DNA from 3 places in the Cupriavidus sp. CuC1 genome. Region 1 is predicted to be linked to each of the others. Evidence: predicted binding sites of a transcription regulator. Region 1 holds the regulator's gene; each other region holds the start of a gene.

Region 1 (6,134 bases):
GCAGGCCCTTGCGGCGCGGCGCGCCATCGGTGCCGGCGCCGCCTTCGGCGCCATTGCCGGCATCGCCGGCCGGCGTATCCGCCTGGCGGACGTCTTGATCAGAATCGGACAAGGTATTCACATTCGGATGTTGCATGGTGTTCAGTTGGACACGCGCTGGTCGTGCTCGTCGTGCTCGCTGGGGTGCGCCGGATTCGTCTTGGACGCCCCCGGGACTTCGGATGCCTGCTCGCCGGAGTCCACTTGTACGTGGTAACCGTTGGCGGGCGTGTCCGTTTGCTCATTTGTTTCACCGTCTGCGACGGCTTGCTCGTCGGCTGTGTCGCCAGGCCGTGCGCCGGTGGGCTCGGCGGACACCGGCTCGCTCCCTGGCTCGTTCCCTGGCTCACTGTCTGGCTCCGGCGTCGCCGGCACTTCCGCCTCGGCCTCGGGCGTGGGTGGGAACCCAGCTTCCGCTTGCACCAAGGCTTCCTTCTTTTCAAACGCATCCACCAGATCGGCGATGCCATCCGCGGCACCGGCCGCGAGAACATCGGGTGCAACCACTTCGGAATGGGTCGATTCACCCTCCCCGGCATCGGCCACAGCCTCTGCGGCAGCCTCGGCCTGATCATCGCCAGGTTCCGCGAATGCCTCTTCGTCGCTATCCGCCGGCACAGTGCCCAGCGCCTCGAAATCGATTGGCTCCTGGTTCAGCAGCGCGACCTGCGCCTGGGCCTGGATGTCTTCCAGCGGCGGCAATTCATCGAGCGTACGCAGGCCAAGGTCATCAAGGAAATTCTTGGTGGTGGCATAAAGCGCGGGCCGCCCGGGCACGTCACGGTGGCCGATCACCTCGATCCAGCTACGGTCCTCGAGCTTCTTAACGACCTCGGTGCTGACCGCGACACCGCGGATTTCCTCGATATCGCCTCGCGTGACCGGTTGCCGGTAGGCAATGATCGCCAGCGTCTCCATCACGGCGCGGGAGTACTTGGGCAGCTTTTCAGGATTCAGCCGGTCCAGGTATTCGCGCATGACAGGGCGGCTCTGGAAACGCCAGCCACTGGCCAGTGCCACGAGTTCCACGCCGCGTTGCTCCCAGTCGCGGCGCAGCTCTTCGAGCAGCACGCGAATGGTGTCGGCACCGACGTCGTCGGCAAACAGCCGGCGCAAGTCATTGACGCGCAAGGGTTCCTGCGCGCAGATCAGCGCGGTCTCGAGGACGATCTTCGCCTCTTGGGTATTCATGTTGATTGCGTGCAGCCTGTCTTTGCACCTGCGCCCCGATTGATCCCGGGCGCACTGGAGATTGCGGGTTCAGCGGTAGGGATTGCCACCGCCATCTGGCCGCGCAGCCAACCGCATGCTTGTTGCATGCCAGCCGTGCGCTTTCTTTTATTGCATCGGGTGCCGGACCTGACCGGCAGGAGATCGCCCGGCCACCGGCTTTACCTGCCAGTCGACGGAGCCCTTGCGTCGCGCCTTCCCCCTGATGTGGCGGACCTGTCCGGCGCGGCGTTTATCATCGAACGCGCCGGGTGCAAGAAAATACGGATATCGGGCCTGCTGGCCTATTTCACCCCGCCCTGCCGTGGCTGGTCTTTTGAACCGAATCTTTTGAACCGGACGGCGGTTGGGGAACGGTCCCTGGCGCTGTTGCCTGCCCGGGTGTTCCTGGCATGCATCCCTGAGCAGCGGATGCTACCTGACGATGCCACGATGAAATACGCTGCGCGATATCGCTGTTCTTGCGATTGTATGACATTCCCTGGCAAACCTGCAACCGATTCGCACAGCTACCTCATCGAGGAAGTGACAGATACGCCACGAACAACGTTTCAGAAGACCAGGCAGAATCCATGCGCGGCAAGCGTCTGGGGCAAAAGCAGCGCGCGCGCCACCCCGGCCAGGCCAAAGGCCACCACCGCGAGGCCGGCGCCGGCCCGTAGCGCCGGGCGGCGCGAAAGCTGCCTGAGGTAGCCGGACAGGCCCGAGATGACCAGCAGGTTCGGCAGGGTGCCCAGGCCAAACACGGCCATCACCAGCGCTCCAGACGGGGCATTGCCGGCCAGCAACGCCATGGCAAGTGCGCCGTACACCATGCCGCACGGGACCAGCCCCCAGGCCAGCCCCATGCCGTAGCGGCGCAGCAACCGCCCCTGCCCCCGCGCCCGGGCCACGGCCGGCAAGCACGCGCCGACGGCGCCAAGGCCGCGCAGCAAGCCGCCCGCGGCGCGGGCGGCAAGCCGCTCCAGCCAGCCAGTACCCATGGTCCGCCCGCGCAACATCCACAGGCCCGACAACACCAGCATCACGCTGCCCACCCCAAACAGCCAGCGCTGCAGCGGCAGGTACTGCGCCCCCCAGACGCCAGCCCCCAGGGCGCCAAGCAAGCCCCCCAGCACCGCATACATGCTGAGGCGCCCGGCATGCATGACGAGCAGTTCCAGCAACCAATGGCCGGGACGCCGGAGCACCGTGGCAGGCACGCGCGCTACGCCGCCCTGCTCCGCGGCCAGCGCGATCCCGCCGCACATGGCGGCGCAATGCACGCCGCCCAGCAAAGCCAGGGTAAATACGCTGATTAGCACGCCTATGGTCAACTTCTCCTCCCAATCACACAATCGCAACGTCCGGCGCGGTAAAATGCGCCCAACGCGCCCCCGCAGCTTCAAGAGGCGCTATCAACATGAAGCCCAGCGCCCGCGCCAGTTCGCGCGTTCGCAAAACAACATGACGACGGGCACGGCAGGCCGCGCTGCACAGATAGCGCACCGCCGACAGACCCGCGCGCCGGGCCGATGTGGATAGCGCTTCCCATCGACGACTCTCAACGTCAAGCTCTCAACTCAATGCGCCTGCCACACCGCGCTTGATTGACTGCGCTAAACCGACAGGCCTCAATTGCTCACCTCCATTCCTATTACCGAGATGTCGCCCCGCTGCTCCACCTGCTCGCTCGGCCAGCTCTGCCTGCCCGTCGGCATGACGCAGCAGGACCTCGAAAAGATGGATACGCTGGTGCAGGACCGGGTGCGCGTACGCAAGGGCGAAACCCTGTACCGCCTCGGCGACCCTCTCACCGCCGTCTACGCGATCCGCTTCGGCACGCTCAAGACCCACCTGACGATGGAAGACGGCCGCTCGCAGATCACGGGCTTCCACCTGCCCGGCGAAGTCGTCGGCCTCGACGGCCTCGGCGAGATGCAGCACGCATCGGACGCCACCGCGCTGGAAGATACCGAAGTCTGCGTGGTGCGCTTCGGCGATCTCCAGACGTTGTCCAACGTCCTGCCTTCCCTGCAGCATCAGTTCATGCGCCTGATGAGCAAGGAGATCTCGCAGGACCAGGTCATGTTGATCACGCTCGGCTCGATGCGCGCCGAGGAGCGGCTTGCCGCTTTCCTGATCAACCTGTCCGAGCGCTTGTCCGCGCGCGGCTATTCGGCCTCCGAGTTCGTGCTGCGCATGAGCCGCGAGGAAATCGGCAGCTACCTCGGGCTCAAGCTCGAAACCGTCAGCCGCCTGTTCTCGCGCTTTGCGGAAGCTGGCCTGATCCAGATCCGCCAGCGCCACGTCAAGCTGGTCGACATGGTGGGGATCAAGCAGATCGTCAACAAGTCCTGCTGACGTGCACGTCGCAAGCCGCCCTCGCCTGCGGCGGCCCGCCGTGATGCCGCGCCTTCTGGCCTGAACCGGCAAGGCGCGCATCGCACTCATTCCAGCTCGTCCGTGTCCGCCAGCCGCGTGGGCATGGTGTACAGCGTCAAGCCGCTCGACAGCGAGCAGAGCACCCACGCGATCAGGAATCCCACGGTGTAGACCGCCTCCCGCGATGCCTCGACCGGCTGGCCGAAAAAGCGCAGGTCGCCAGGATCGACCATGGAGAACACCAGCGCGGTCGTCAGCCCGGCAACCAGGAAGGCGGGCCACAACACCCACATCAGCCAGCGCAGTCTCATGATCACCTCGCTTGCGCCGCAACCGGCGTTGCCCGGCGTGCCGCGCTGCCCGCCTTCTCGACCACCAGGCCGTGCCGCGACACGCCTTCCACAATGGGCGGGTCCGGATGGGTCATGGCCAGCCAGATCGTGACCCCGCAAGCCACCATTGCCACCAATGGCCCGCTCATCAGCAGCCACGGCCATGGCTCCTTCCACCAGGGATTGCTTTGCTGCGTCATCTGGCCTCCTGTAGATCTAGATCGCGCATGTTGCGTATGGATCGGTGCATCCAGCGTGCCGTGCCGCCTCATAGATTGCGCGGCACGATAAAGCTGGTGCTCTGTCGAATCTCTGCGCCATGGCTCCCCGTGCCCTCATCGGGCACCGCGGTCACCGTGACCTCGATCCTGTGCGTGCCCTGCTCCGCTGACTCGATCGGCACGCGCACCCGGATGGGAACCAAGCGATTGGACGTGGGCTCCAGGTTGCCGGCAGCGTGGTCATACTCCACGGCCAAGCCCTTCAGCGCATTGCTGCCCGCGCTGACGGCGACGCGCATCGGCGCCTCGGTCGTGTTGATCAGTTGCAGCCGGTACACGTTCTCGATCCAGCGCCCTTCCACTTCCCGCCCCAGCGCGCCGCGGTCGCGGATGATGTCGACCTTGAGCGGCGTGCGCATGGCCAGCGAGGCCATGAAGCCGACGACCAGCGCCAGCCAGATCACCGAGTAGATCACCGTGCGCGGCCGCACCAGGCGCTTGCGCGCCACGGTCTCGGAGAGCGCGCCGCGCATGGCGTTCTCGGATGTATAACGGATCAGCCCGCGCGGGTACGCCATCTTGTCCATGACCTGGTTGCAGGCGTCGATGCAGGCGCCGCAGCCAATGCAGTCGTACTGCAGGCCATCGCGGATATCGATGCCGGTGGGACAGACCTGCACGCAGATGCTGCAATTCACGCACGCGCCCAGCCCCGCTGCCTTGTGGTCCGCCTTGCGCGAGCGGCTGCCGCGCGGCTCGCCACGGCCCACGTCATAGGTGACCACATAGGTGTCGCGATCGACCATCACGCTCTGGAAGCGTGCATACGGGCACATGTACTTGCAGACCTGCTCGCGCATGAAGCCGGCGTTGCCCCAGGTGGCGAACGAATAGAACAGCATCCAGAACGTTTGCCACGGGCCCAGCGAGAGGCTCAGCACCTGCCCGCCCAGCGCGCGGATGGGCGAGAAGTAGCCGACGAAGGTAATGCCCGTCCACAGCGCGATCACGATCCAGAGCGCGTGCTTGGTCGCCTTCAGGCGCAGCTTGCGTGCGCTCCACGGATCGCCGTCCAGGCGGATGCGGGCAAAGCGGTCGCCCTCCACATGCCGCTCGATCCACATGAAGATCTCGGTGTACACCGTCTGCGGACACGCGTAGCCGCAGAACAGCCGCCCCGCGATCGCCGTGAAGAGAAACAGCGAGAGCGCGGAGATCACCAGCAGCACGGCAAGGTAGATCACGTCCTGCGGCCACAGCACCAGGCCAAAGATATAGAACTTGCGCGCGCCGAGATCGAACAGCATGGCCTGGCGGCCGTTCCACTGCAGCCAGGGCATGCCATAGAAGAACAGCTGGGTCAGGACCACCATCCAGACCCGCCAGCTCGAGAACGCGCCCGACACCGAGCGCGGATAGATCTTGCGGCGGACTTCATACAGGGTCTCATCCGAAGTCTGCTCATCCGCCGTCGCGGCTGCGGGCTCTCGATGCGGCGCCCATGCGGGCCCGTTTGATCCAAGCGGCTCCGGTCCGGGGGCGTTCATCGGCGATCACCCCCGCCGCGGTGCGGGCCCGGCCGACAAGCACAAGCGTGGTGGCTCATTGCCTGCTCCCCTCGCCTGCGCCGCTCCCGGTGTTGGACAGGCCCCAGACATAGGCGGTCAACATGCGGATACGCTCCGGCGTGAGGATTTCTTCGTGCGCCGGCATATGGTTGTTATGGCCCTTCAGGATCGCGTCGACGATGCTGGCCTCCGAACTGCCGTACAGCCACACGCGGTCCGACAGGTTGGGCGCGCCAAGCGCCTGGTTGCCCTTGCCGGTGGAACCGTGGCAGGCCGCGCAGGTGGACTTGAACGTGCTCTCGCCGCGCGAGGCGCGGATCGGGTCGTAAGCCAGGCCGGAGAGCGAACGCGCGTATTGCGCCACGTCGCCGGCGAGCTTG
Region 2 (6,134 bases), on a different contig from region 1:
CGCGAGCGCCTTGCAGCATTTGCCGCGCGCCAGGCTGGCGTGGATGCGCACAGCGTGCAGTTCGGCGACGACCTGGTGGTGGCGGGCGAACTCCGCCTGGACTTCAGCGACCTCGCGCGGCAAGCCTATGTGGCGCGCGTGCAGCTGTGGTCCGATGGCTTCTACACCACGCCCAAGCTGTACTGGGACCAGTCCAAGCTGCAGGGCCGGCCGTTCTACTACTTCGCGTATGGCGCGGCCTGCTCCGAAGTGCTGGTGGACACGCTCACCGGGGAATGGCGCCTGCTGCGCGCCGACGTGCTGCACGACGCCGGGCGCTCGCTCAACCCGGCCATCGATATCGGCCAGGTCGAAGGCGGCTTTATCCAGGGCATGGGCTGGCTGACCACCGAGGAGTTGTGGTGGAACAAGGACGGCAAGCTGATGACGCATGCGCCCTCCACCTACAAGATCCCGACCGTCAACGACTGCCCGGAAGATTTTTACGTGCGGCTGTTCCAGAACGACAATGCGGAGGACAGCATCCATCGGTCCAAGGCCGTGGGCGAGCCGCCGCTGCTGCTGCCGTTCTCGGTGTTCTTCGCGATCCGCGATGCGGTGGCCAGCGTGGGGGATTACAAGGTGAATCCGCCGCTGGTGGCGCCTGCGACGAGCGAGGCGATTCTGGATGCGGTGGATGCGGTGCGGGTGGCTGTGCCGGTGGTGCAGTGAGGCGAGGTGGCTTGACGGATGCGCCCACAGACCACCCTCGCTGAAGACCGCAACGATGTAACGACGTAAAGCGCCGCCGCCTTACCCCAAGGCAAAGCATCAACCTTATAAGGCATCACCATGCAGGACGCACCCCTCAAACCCTTCCGCTTCGCCGACGCCACCCGCTGGGTGCGCGCGGGCGTGCCGGTGGCGATGGTCACCATCGCCGAGGTGAAAGGCTCCGCCCCGCGCGAGGCGGGCGTGCGCATGCTGGTGACCGCCGACGAACTGGTTGGCACCATCGGCGGCGGCCATCTCGAATGGCGCGGCATGGAAATCGCCCGCACCATGCTGGCCGAGGGCGATGCAATGCGGCAGATCGTGCGCATCCCGCTGGGCCCGGCGCTGGGGCAATGCTGCGGCGGCGTGGTACTGCTCGCCTTCGAGGTTTTGGGCGAGGCCGACCTGCCGTGGCTGGACGCGGTGCAGGCCGCGTTCGGCACCGGCCGCTCGCTGATGCGCACGGTGCCGCGCACCGGCGCGGTGCAGCACGCCGCGGCGCCGGCGCTGCTGCCCTCGGTGACCTTGCATGCGGACGGCGGCTGGACCGACACCCTGGTGCCGGACGAGCTGCACGTGGTGCTGTTCGGCGCCGGGCACGTGGGCCATGCGCTGGTCAAGGTGCTGGCCAACCTGCCGTGCCAGGTGCACTGGGTGGATGAGCGCGACACCTTGTTCCCGTCCGACCTGCCCGATAACGTCACCCCGGAAGCCAGCGACATCCCCGAAGCCGTGGTCGACCATGCGCCGGCCGGCAGCTACTTCCTTGTGATGACGCACAGCCACGCACTGGACCAGACGCTGTGCGAGCGGATCTTGCGGCGCGATGACTTCGCCTACTTCGGTTTGATCGGTTCCAAGACCAAGCGCGCGCGCTTCGAGCATCGCATGGCGGAGCACGGGATTGACCCTTCCCGCTTTGCGGAAATGACGTGCCCGATGGGCGTCTCCGGCATCACGGACAAGGCTCCGGCTATGATTGCGGTTGCCATCGTCGCCCAGCTGTTGCAGGTTCGCGACCAGCGCCTCGCCCATCTGGGCGCGCTGACCGCGGGCCGCAGCGGCAAAGCGACGAGCACGACGCAAACCAAGACCGCAAAAGGAACCCCATGACGCTCGATGCCGCGCTCGCAGACCGTATTCGCCAGACGCCCAAGGCGGAACTGCATGTCCATATCGAAGGCACGCTCGAGCCTGAGCTGATCTTCCGGCTGGCCCAGCACAACAAGGTCAAGCTGCCGTACGCCAGCGTGGAAGCCCTGCGCGAGGCCTACGCCTTCACCGACCTGCAGTCGTTCCTCGATATCTATTACGCCGGCGCCAGCGTGCTGCTGACCGAGGACGATTTCTTCGACATGACGATGGCCTACGTGCAGCGCGCCGTCGCCGACAACGTGCGCCACGCCGAGATCTTCTTCGACCCGCAGACGCACACCGAACGCGGCGTGCCGATCAACGTGGTGATCGACGGCATTTCCGACGCGCTGGCCCAGGCCCGCACGCAGTACGATTTTTCCAGCAGCCTGATCCTCTGCTTCCTGCGCCACCTCTCCGAGGAGGACGCCTTCGCCACGCTGGAAGCCGCGCTGCCCTACCGCGACCGCTTTGTCGGCGTCGGGCTGGATTCCTCCGAGCAGGGCAACCCGCCGGAGAAGTTCGCCCGCGTGTTTGCCCGCGCCCGCGAGCTCGGCCTGCACCTGGTGGCGCATGCCGGCGAGGAAGGCCCGGCGCAATACGTGACCGACGCGCTCGACATCCTCAAGGTGGAGCGCATCGACCACGGCGTGCGCGCGATCGACGACCCGGCACTGGTCGAGCGGCTGGCCCGCGAGCGCGTGGCGCTGACGGTCTGCCCGCTGTCCAACCAGAAGCTCAAGGTCTACCCGGACCTGCGCGACCACTCCCTGCACCGCCTGCTGGAAGCCGGCGTGCTGGTCACGCTGCACTCCGACGACCCCGCCTATTTCGGCGGCTATATGAACGCGAACTGGGAAGCCACCTTCGAAGCCCTGCCGCTGACCGCGGCCGATGGCCACAAGCTGGCCCGCAACAGTTTCGAGGCGTCGTTCCTGCCTGCCTCGCAAAAGACGGCTTTCCTCGCCGAAGTCGACCACTTCTGGCAATCCCCGCTGCCCGCCGCGGCCTCCACGGCCTGAGCGCGGCTCACACCAAGATGCCGGCGCGCCATGCGCGCGCCGGCGCCCACGAGACATCGCTATGACGACCACGCCCCCCACCCAGTCCATCACCCGCGCCATCCGTGGCCGCGTGCTGCACTTTCTGCGCGACCCCCAGTTTCATGACGACGCGTATCAGTATTGGGAAGACGGGGTGCTGATCGTCACCGCCGGGCATGTCGCCGCGGTTGGCAACCATGCCGACCTGGCCGACCAGATCCCGGCCGGCGCCGAAGTGATCGACCGCCGTGGCAAGCTGATCGTGCCAGGCTTTATCGACACGCACGTGCACTACCCGCAGACCGACATCATCGCCTCGCCTTCGCCCGGCCTGCTGCACTGGCTGGAGACCTATACGTTCCCCGAGGAGCGCCGCTTTGCCGAGCCGGAGTACGCCGCAGCCGTCGCCGGCTTCTTCGCCGACGAACTGCTGCGCAACGGCACCACCAGCGCGGTGGCCTGGAGCACGGTGCACACGGCCTCGGCGGATGCGCTGTTCGCCGAAGCCGATCGCCGCAACCTGCGTCTCGTCACCGGCAAGGTGATGATGGACCGCAACTGCCCCGAGTTCCTGCGCGATACCGCCGAGTCCGGCGCGCGCGACTCGGCCGACCTGATCTCGCGCTGGCACGGCAAGAATCGCTTGTCGTACGCCATCACGCCGCGCTTCGCGCCCACCTCCAGCGAAGCGCAGCTGGAAGCCTGCGGCGAACTGGCCAAGGCGTATCCCGATGCCTTCATCCAGACCCACGTGGCGGAAAACCGCGACGAAGTGAAGTGGGTGGCCGAGCTGTTCCCGCAAGCGCGCAGCTATCTCGACATCTATGACCACTACGGCCTGCTGCGCCCGGGCGCGCTCTACGGCCACGCCATCTACCTGGACCAGGACGATCGCAAGCGGCTGGCCGACAGCGGCGCCGCGGTGGCGCACTGCCCCACCTCCAACCTGTTCCTGGGCAGCGGCTTCTATGATTTCCACCAGTCCGACGCGCACCGCCTCAACGTGACGCTGGCCACCGACGTGGGCGGCGGCACCTCGTTCTCGATGCTGCGCACCATGAACGCCGCCCACAAGGTGGCACGCATGGGCGGCTACCACCTCACCGCGCTGCGCATGTTCTACCTGGCCACCCGCGCTGCCGCCGACGCACTGGGCTGGAGCGAGCGCGTGGGCAGCTTCACGCCGGGCTGCGAGGCCGACTTCATCGTGCTCGACCCGCAGGCCACGCCGCTGATCGCGCGCCGCAGCGAGCGCTCGGAAACGCTGGAAGAGCAATTGTTCGCCTTCGCCATGCTGGGTGACGACCGCGTCATCGGCGAGGTCTATGTGATGGGCGAGCCGGCAAGCGCGCCGGCCTCCGCCACGCACTAAGCATCACTTTTTACTGCGTCGCACCGGGTCCGGCCGCATCGGCTTGACCCGGATCAACACCCCTGTCACGCAATCCTTCTAAGCTGTCACACCATCGGCCTGTCCTGTGGCCGCGCATCGCCAGTCTCGGGCCTATCCAGGCACCCGACCCCGCGTTCGACAACTGAAGGTTTTTGCATGATTGCCACGCAGCAAGCTTCCTTTCCGGAGCCGATTTCCCCTGACGCCCCCCTGCCTTCGCGCAAGATCATCCGCGGCTGGCTGATCCCGCTTGGCGCGCGCAGCACGCCGCGCGCGCTGGCGCTGTTCGCGCTGGACACCGCGCTGTTCCTGGCCGCGCTGGCCGGGGTGGTGCTGTTCTCCCACTGGCTCGCCAAGCTGGCCGCCAGCGTGGTGACGGGGCTGGTCATCGCCCGCTTGTTCATCATCGGCCACGATGCCTGCCACCAGAGCCTGACGCCCCGGCGCGGCCTGAACAAATGGCTGGGCCGGCTGACCTTCCTGCCGTCGCTCACGCCCTACAGCTTGTGGGAAGTGGGCCATAACGTGGTCCACCACGGCTACTCCAACCTCAAGGGCTTCGACTTTGTCTGGGCGCCTTACTCGCTGGATGAATTCCAGGCGCTGCCGCGCTGGCGCCGTGCGCTGGAGCGCGTCTACCGCACCGGCTTTGGCGCGGGCCTGTACTACCTGGTCGAGATCTGGTGGTTCAAGATGTTCTTCCCCAGCCGCCGCCAGATGCCCACGCGCCGCGCCGTCTTCATGTGGGACTGCGCGCTGGTGGCCCTGTTCGGCGCCGCGTGGATCGGCGCGCTGGCGTGGCTGGCAATTGCCACCGGCCAGTCGGTCGCGCTGCTGGTCGGGCTGGGCTTCGTGCTGCCGTTCCTGGTCTGGAATTTCACCGTGGGCTTCGTGCTCTACGTGCACCACACCCACACCAGCGTGGCCTGGTACGATACCAAGGCCATGTGGGCGCGCGCCCAGCCCTTCGTCTCCACTACCGTGCACCTGCGCTTTCGCTATGGCATCGGCGCGGCGCTGCATCACATCATGGAGCACACCGCGCACCACGTGGACATGAGCGTGCCGCTGTACCGCCTCAAGCGTGCGCAGGCGCTGCTGGAGCACGCGCTGCCGGGCCGCATCATCATCCAGAACTTCACCTGGCGCTGGTATTTCCATACGGCGCGCCGCTGCAAGCTGTACGACTTCAAGGCGCTGTGCTGGACGGACTTCCGCGGCCGGCAGACCAGCGCCAACGCGCCAGTGCCGGCCTGACCCAGCCTGAAGCACCGCCCCGGCGGCCAGCGATGGCCGCCCGCCGCAACCGCAGCCCCCCTGGCTGCGGTTTTTCATTTGGGGCGCGTAATACTCAATTACAAAGTCTTTCCCTGTGCTTGTCCCGCGGCGCAGCGCTTGCCTCGTTAAGGACGATATCGGTCCCAAGGTCATTGCGCATGCCGCCCCGGGGCCGCCCCTTAGACGACGCTTGACCGCAAATCAGATTCCACAGGACATAGAGAAATGGCAACCAGCAAACCTCATGCGCCCATGCGCCGCCGCCTGCTCCGCAGCGCCCTGCCGGCGCTCGCCTCGCTGGCCGTGCTCGGCAGCCTCGCCGGCTGCGTGACCGAACGCGTGGTAGTACGGCAGCCGCCGCCACCGCCGCCTCACCAGGTGGTGCGCAACATGCCGCCGCCGGTGCACGAGGACCGCGGTCCCGCGCCGGCCTACGGCTGGAACTGGGTGCCGGGCCATTGGAAGTGGGAGGGCAACGACTGGTTCTGGGTGCACGGCCGCTGGGTCCAGCAGCCGGTGCCGGTGATGCCGCC
Region 3 (6,134 bases), on a different contig from region 1:
CGGCCGCGGCTGACGGGCAAGGCCAGCGCCGCGCGCCGCAGGGCAGCGGCCGTCCGGCTTCGGCCGGGCAAGGCAGCCCACGTAATGGCCAGGCCAACGGCAATCGCACCGCCGGCAACGGCAACGCCAATGGCAACCGCACTGGCGAGGCCAATGGCAACCGCGCCGCGGGCAACGGCAACCGCGACCGCAATGGCGATGTCAACGGCAACCGCGCCGGTGCCAACGTTAATAACACCCACGCCGCACAGCCGCGCACCGGACAGGATCCCGCGGCACGCGGTCGCCGCCCGGCGCCGCAAGCCGCGCTGCTTGGCGGCCAGCGTGCCAAGCCTACGCGCTAACTCCCCAACGTTCCCCAACGGCGGCCACGCGCAATGTCCAGTTCAGGGTTTGACCTCCAGGTGCCTGGCGACGGCGGCACGCCCGCCGATGACGGTGGCGTGCCCTACGCCAGCCTCACGCCGGACTTGATGCTGGATGCGATGGAGGCCGCCGGTTTCGAGCCGGACGGCCGCCTGCTGGCGCTCAATAGTTATGAGAACCGGGTCTGGCAGGTGGGGATCGAAGGCAGCGCGCCGGTGGTGGTCAAGTTCTACCGCCCCGGCCGCTGGAGCGACGCCGCCATCCTGGAAGAACATGCCTTCGTGCAGCAACTGGCCGATGCCGAGATTCCGGCGGTGCCGGCCATCGCGCGCGACGGTGCCACACTGCTGGCGCACGCCGGTTTTCGCTTCTCGGTGTTTCCCCGCTGCGGGGGACGCGAGCCGGAGCTGGATCGTGCCGACACGCTGACCTGGCTTGGCCGTTTCATCGGCCGCATCCATGCGGTCGGCGCCACGCGTCCTTACCAGGCGCGCCCCACCATCGACGTGGACACCTTCGGGGTGGCCCCGCGCGACTGGCTGCTGGCGCAAGACTGCATTCCCCTGGAACTGCGCCCGGCCTGGCAGGCGGTTGCCGATCTCGCCGTGGATGGCGCTCGCCGCTGCTTCGAGCGCGCGGGCGACGTGGCGCAGTTGCGGCTGCATGGCGATTGCCATCGCGGCAATGTGTTGTGGATCGAGGAGTCCCAGGCTGGCACGCGCCCGCCCGGGCCGCACTTTGTCGACTTCGACGATAGCCGCATGGGACCGGCCGTGCAGGATCTGTGGATGCTGCTGGAGGGCGACCGCGCCGCCATGCAGGGCCAGATGGCCGACATCCTGGCCGGCTATGACGATTTCGCGGAATTCCAACCGCGTGAGCTTTACCTGATCGAGGCGCTGCGCACGCTGCGTCTGCTGCATTACAGCGCCTGGCTGGCCAGCCGCTGGCGCGATCCGGCCTTCCCGGCGGCGTTCCCGTGGTTTGGCACTGCCCGCTACTGGCAGGACCGCATCCTCGAATTGCGCGAGCAGGTCGCGCTGATGGACGAGCCACCGCTCTGGCCGGTCTGACCCGGCACCGGCCAGCCCAGGCCGGCTGCCTTACTTCTTGCCCGGGGCCTTGACCAGGACTACCGGGCACGGCGCGTGCGCCAGCACCCGTCCCGCCACCGAACCAATCACCGCATCGAAGAACGCGCCGCGGCCGTGCGTGCCCATGACGATGCCTTGCGCGCCCACGCTGGTGGCGTAGGCGACGATGCGTTCCGGCGCGAAGCCGTGCAAGGCATGCTGCTCTACGGCGATGCCGGCGGTGGCGAGTATGTCGGCCACGGACTTCATGGCCTTGCCACTTTCTTCCTGATGCCAGGCGTCGATGGTTTCCTTGTTGACGAAGGCGCGGACCTGCCCGGTTACCTCGGGCGTCACGTGGACTACATGCACGGTGAAGCCGCGTTGCAGCAATTTGCCTTCGGCGATGAAGCGGGCAGCTTCGTCGGAAAACGGCGAACCGTCGGTGGCGAGCACGATATTGGTCATGGCTGCTATCTCCTGTAATGGCTGTAATCGTTGCGGCATGGCGGCCTCCGCCGGGGTGGCTCGGGGGCGGTCACTACGATCATCATGGCACCCCGCGGGCAATCTTGCCTGGATCCAGATCAAATGGCGTGCAATAGGCGGCACCTTCCCGTGGGGATTTCGTCGCGCGTTTTGACAGTTTCTTTGCACCGCGTCCAAGGCATCTAAGCGCCTTTTTGACGCGCCGGAACCTACCCTGCAGATAGGAAAACTCTGTCGGATGTTCCGGCTTGCCGCCATGTGGATCTACTACCGGCTGGCGATCGGCGCGCTGGCCATGCTCGCGCTGATCCTGCTTTTTGCCATGGAATTCGGGCTGGCCAGTGCCATTTCGCGGCGCGAAGAGGGCTTTTCGCAGTCGCCCGACGAGCAGGGGCCCTGAGGGCGCCTGCGCAAAGCCACGCACAATGAAGGCGCGCCGCCAGGGGCGCCGTGCGTGGACAAGTTGCATGGAGCGGTTCAGACTGCCGGTGCGGGCCGCGCGGCTGTCTTGCGGCCCGCCCCCCGTATCCGTCGCCATGCACTTTCCTATCCAACAAGAAACATGAGACTACGTTCCCGTGCCCGCGCGCCTGGCAGCGCGCCGCATTCCGCGCCCCTGCATACCGATTCCCGCACCCACCGAACCCCCTTGCGCACCGCGGTCTGCATGACCGTGTGCACCGCCCTCGGCGCCGTGCTGCTGGCCGCGGGCGCGCATGCCGCCACGCTCGACAGCACGCAGCTGCAGCAGCAGGCCGACCAGGCCGCCGCGCGCAGCTTCCGTGAATGGGTCGAGTTGCTGGCGCTGCCCAACGACGCCACCGTGCCCGCCGATATCCGGAAAAACGCCGACTGGCTGGTCAAGGACTTCGCCCGGCGCGGCTTCCAGGCGCGCGAGCTGCCCAACAACGGCAAGCCCATGGTCTACGCTGAATATCCCGCCAGCGCGCAGCCAGGCGCCGGCCCGCGCAAGACCGTGTTGTTCTACATGCATTTCGACGGCCAGTCGGTGACGCCGTCGCAGTGGGCGCAGCCCAGCCCGTGGGAGGCTACGCTCAAGGCGCGTAGCGCCGATGGCAAGTGGGAAACACTGCCGCTGGAGAAACTCTATGGCGGCCAGGTCGATCCCGAGTGGCGCGTGTTCGGCCGTTCCTCGTCCGACGACAAGGGTCCCATCGTGATGTTCCTCGCGGCCATGGATGCGCTCAAGGCTGCCGGAGCGGACCCCGCGGTCAATATCAAGGTGCTGCTGGACTCCGAGGAGGAGAAGGGCTCGCCCTCGCTGGGCAAGGTGATCGCAGACAACCTGGCGCTACTGCGTAATGACGGCATGGTGATCTTCGATGGCCCGATGCACCAGAGCAACCAGCCCACGCTGATCTTCGGCAATCGTGGCGTGTTGCTGGTGCAGCTCAAGGTGTTCGGCGCCAGCCAGGGCCTGCACAGCGGCCACTACGGCAACTATGCCGCCAACCCCGCGCAGCGGCTGGCGAGCCTGCTCGCCACCATGAAGGACGATGAGGGCCGCGTCACCATTCCCGGCTACTACAAGCCGGTGAAGATGGACGAACGCGCGCGCCGCATCATGGCCGCCGTGCCCGATGACGAAGCCGCGCTGCGCCGCCGCCTGGGCATCGCGCGCGCCGAGCGGGTTGGCGCCAACTACCAGGAGGCCATGCAGTACCCCACGCTGAACGTGCGCGGCATGGCCGCCGGCGATGTGGGCGAGAAGGCCCGCACCATCATTCCGGAAGTGGCGGTGGCCGATATCGATATCCGCACCGTGCCGGAGACCAGCCCCGAATCCCTGTTCGCGCTCGTCAGGCAGCACGTGGAAAAGCAGGGCTACCACCTGGTCAAGGGCGAGCCCACGGATGACGATCGCGCGCGCTATCCCAAGCTGGCCTCGGTCACCGCGGGCGAAGTCTCGGCCTCTAGTTCCGCCGCACGCACGGACCTGTCGGCGCCCATCAGCCAGTGGCTCACGCAGGCCATGCAGCAGTCCTACGGCAAGGCGCCGGTGCAGATCCGCATGATGGGCGGCACCGTGCCGACCGGCGCGGCGGTGCAGGCGCTGCAGGCGCCGTTCGTGATCGTGCCGCTGGTCAATGCGGACAATAACCAGCACAGCTACGACGAGAATATGCGGCTGGGCAACTACCGCGATGGCATTCGTACCGTGATGGGTATCCTGCAGACACCGTTCAAGTAAGACCCAACGCCACAGGCGCCGCGCATCCGCCGGAACGTGGCGGCGCCTGCCTGATTTCTCATCCAGTCACGGGAGATAACGAGATGACGCAAGCCAAGCAAGACCCCGCCGCCTACGCGCAAACGCCGGCCTTCGAAGCCGGCCGGCAGGTACGTTCGGAAGTCATGGGAGAGCAATACGTGCAGCGTGCGTTCGACGCCGCGCAACAGCAGGGCGATGTCGGCCTGCAGCAACTGGTGACGGAATTCGCCTGGGGCACCGTGTGGACGCGCGAGGGCCTGGATCGCAAGCAGCGCAGCCTGGCTACGGTATCGATGCTGATCGCGCTTAACCGGCCGCAGGAACTGACCGGGCATCTGCGCGGCGCCCTGGCCAATGGCGTGACGCCGCAGGAATTGCGTGAACTGGTAGTGCACAGCGCGGTGTACTGCGGCTTTCCGGCGGCGCTGGACGCCGGGCGCAAGCTGGCCGAAGTGCTGGAAGCTGCCAACGTCAAGGGCTGAGCGGGCGGTCGCAAGCGGGGAAAGGCTCGGGGAAGGTTCACGGCCGCTGCGGGCATCCGGAATCATGCCAGAATGCGGCGAGATAGGGGCGTTCCCCCGGGGTGGCATTCATGCCATCCCTAACGCTGCAGCGCCTGCGCGGCAAAAGTCACCAGCCATCCGCTGCCCAGGCAGGCGGCGATCCATCCGGAGAGGATCAGGGCGGTGTCTTTGATGGTCATGATGGGTTCCTGCTGTATGTGCTGTCTTGCTTGGTGCTCACACCGAGAAACCGAACGGATAGTCGTGCTTGACCGTGCGGGCGCCGTCGCTGAAAGCATCGACCTTGCGCGCGCCATCGGTATTGGCGTCGGCCGTGCGGTGCACGTAGCCGTAGTTGTCGCCGGCATGGGTGCCGCGGGCGTCCGCGGCAAAGGCGGAGTTCAGGGAGAGCAGGGCGGTGCCGGCGATGGCGGCAGCGAGGAACAGGCGGGCGGTGGTGATTCTCATGATCTATCTGCCTTGTTGAAATTGGGAGAAGGTGTTCCGTCTCCATGTGACAAAGGATAGATCTGGCGAGGGACCGATACGGGTCCTTGTATCGTATTCGATATTCAAATTTTTTGATTAAGCGTCCCGCGCAACCTCAGGCGCCTGCCGGAATGCCTGCCGCGCCGCAAAATCCTGCGCCGCCGCCAGCAGCCAGGTCCGCAGGCGCGACATGGCGTCGCTCATCGGCCGCGAGTCGGGCGCCACCAGGTAGTAGGCGCGCTGCGAGCGCATGGCCTGCGCCACCGGCATCACCAGCAGGCCCAGCGCCAAGTACTCCTCCACCAGGAAGCGCGGCACCAGGCCCACGCCGAGCTTTGCGCGGGCGGCGCTGATCACCATGCTGTGGTGGTCATAGCGCGTGCCGCGCATGGCGTTGACATCGGCCACGCCGGCCGCCTCCATCCAGTTCTTCCAGTCCAGCCGGCGCGTCGACAGATGCAGCAAGGGCGCCTGCGCGATCCGCTCGGCGGTGACCGGCCCCTCGCCGGCAAACAGTTCCGGATGGCAGATCGGCACCGATTCCTCATCGAACAGCGGGTCGGCGCGGCCACCCGGATAGTTGGCTTCGCCGTAGTGGATGGCGGCGTCGTATGGCGTGCCGTCGAACAGGAACACATCCGCCTGCGCGCTGAAGTTGACCACCACCTGGGGATGCTGCGCGTAGAAGGCGGGCAGGCGGGGAATCAGCCATTCCACTGCCAGCGTCGGCACGCAGGCCAGTTCCACGATGCCGCCCGCGCCCTCGTGCGCCATGATATCCAGCGTGTCGCGCTGCAGCTTTTGCAGGCTTTCCCGCACCTGATAGCCGTACAGCGAGCCGGCCGGCGTCAGGCTGACGCGCTGGTTGGCGCGGTGGAACAGCGCCACGCCGAGCTGGCTCTCCAGCGTGGCGATCTGGCGCGAGACGGCGCTCTCGCTCAGGCAGAGCTCCGCCGCCGCCCGGCGCAGGTTCTGGTGGCG

The links. The regulator FNR, encoded in region 1, switches genes on or off when oxygen is low (the NO sensors DNR and NnrR bind a similar motif). The targets are predictions, from matches to a motif close to TTGATNNNNATCAA.
Region 2: ACGLHR_RS33000 (fatty acid desaturase) is a predicted target of FNR. The motif match lies at 4,346-4,359, and genes of this name have one in related genera.
Region 3: ACGLHR_RS45745 (universal stress protein) is a predicted target of FNR. The motif match lies at 2,017-2,030, and genes of this name have one in related genera.

Annotation. Positions count from the first base shown of each region.
Region 1 is NZ_JBIUHC010000194.1:10,846-16,979, reverse strand. Features, by position in the region: partial or broken gene ACGLHR_RS45050 (23S rRNA pseudouridylate synthase B) at 1-136, opposite strand, end outside; gene scpB (SMC-Scp complex subunit ScpB) at 142-1,230, opposite strand; gene ACGLHR_RS45040 (sulfite exporter TauE/SafE family protein) at 1,821-2,585, opposite strand; gene fnr (fumarate/nitrate reduction transcriptional regulator Fnr) at 2,887-3,612, shown strand; gene ACGLHR_RS45030 (hypothetical protein) at 3,699-3,944, opposite strand; gene ACGLHR_RS45025 (hypothetical protein) at 3,947-4,165, opposite strand; gene ccoG (cytochrome c oxidase accessory protein CcoG) at 4,234-5,733, opposite strand; gene ccoP (cytochrome-c oxidase, cbb3-type subunit III) at 5,789-6,134, opposite strand, start outside.
Region 2 is NZ_JBIUHC010000097.1:16,242-22,375, reverse strand. Features, by position in the region: gene xdhB (xanthine dehydrogenase molybdopterin binding subunit) at 1-711, shown strand, start outside; gene xdhC (xanthine dehydrogenase accessory protein XdhC) at 832-1,866, shown strand; gene ACGLHR_RS33010 (adenosine deaminase) at 1,863-2,909, shown strand; gene guaD (guanine deaminase) at 2,971-4,302, shown strand; gene ACGLHR_RS33000 (fatty acid desaturase) at 4,480-5,580, shown strand; gene ACGLHR_RS32995 (hypothetical protein) at 5,827-6,134, shown strand, end outside.
Region 3 is NZ_JBIUHC010000203.1:24-6,157, forward strand. Features, by position in the region: partial or broken gene ACGLHR_RS45735 (RNA helicase) at 1-344, shown strand, start outside; gene ACGLHR_RS45740 (serine/threonine protein kinase) at 378-1,439, shown strand; gene ACGLHR_RS45745 (universal stress protein) at 1,470-1,907, opposite strand; gene ACGLHR_RS45750 (hypothetical protein) at 2,167-2,328, shown strand; gene ACGLHR_RS45755 (M20/M25/M40 family metallo-hydrolase) at 2,596-4,140, shown strand; gene ACGLHR_RS45760 (carboxymuconolactone decarboxylase family protein) at 4,224-4,643, shown strand; gene ACGLHR_RS45765 (hypothetical protein) at 4,902-5,132, opposite strand; gene ACGLHR_RS45770 (LysR substrate-binding domain-containing protein) at 5,250-6,134, opposite strand, start outside.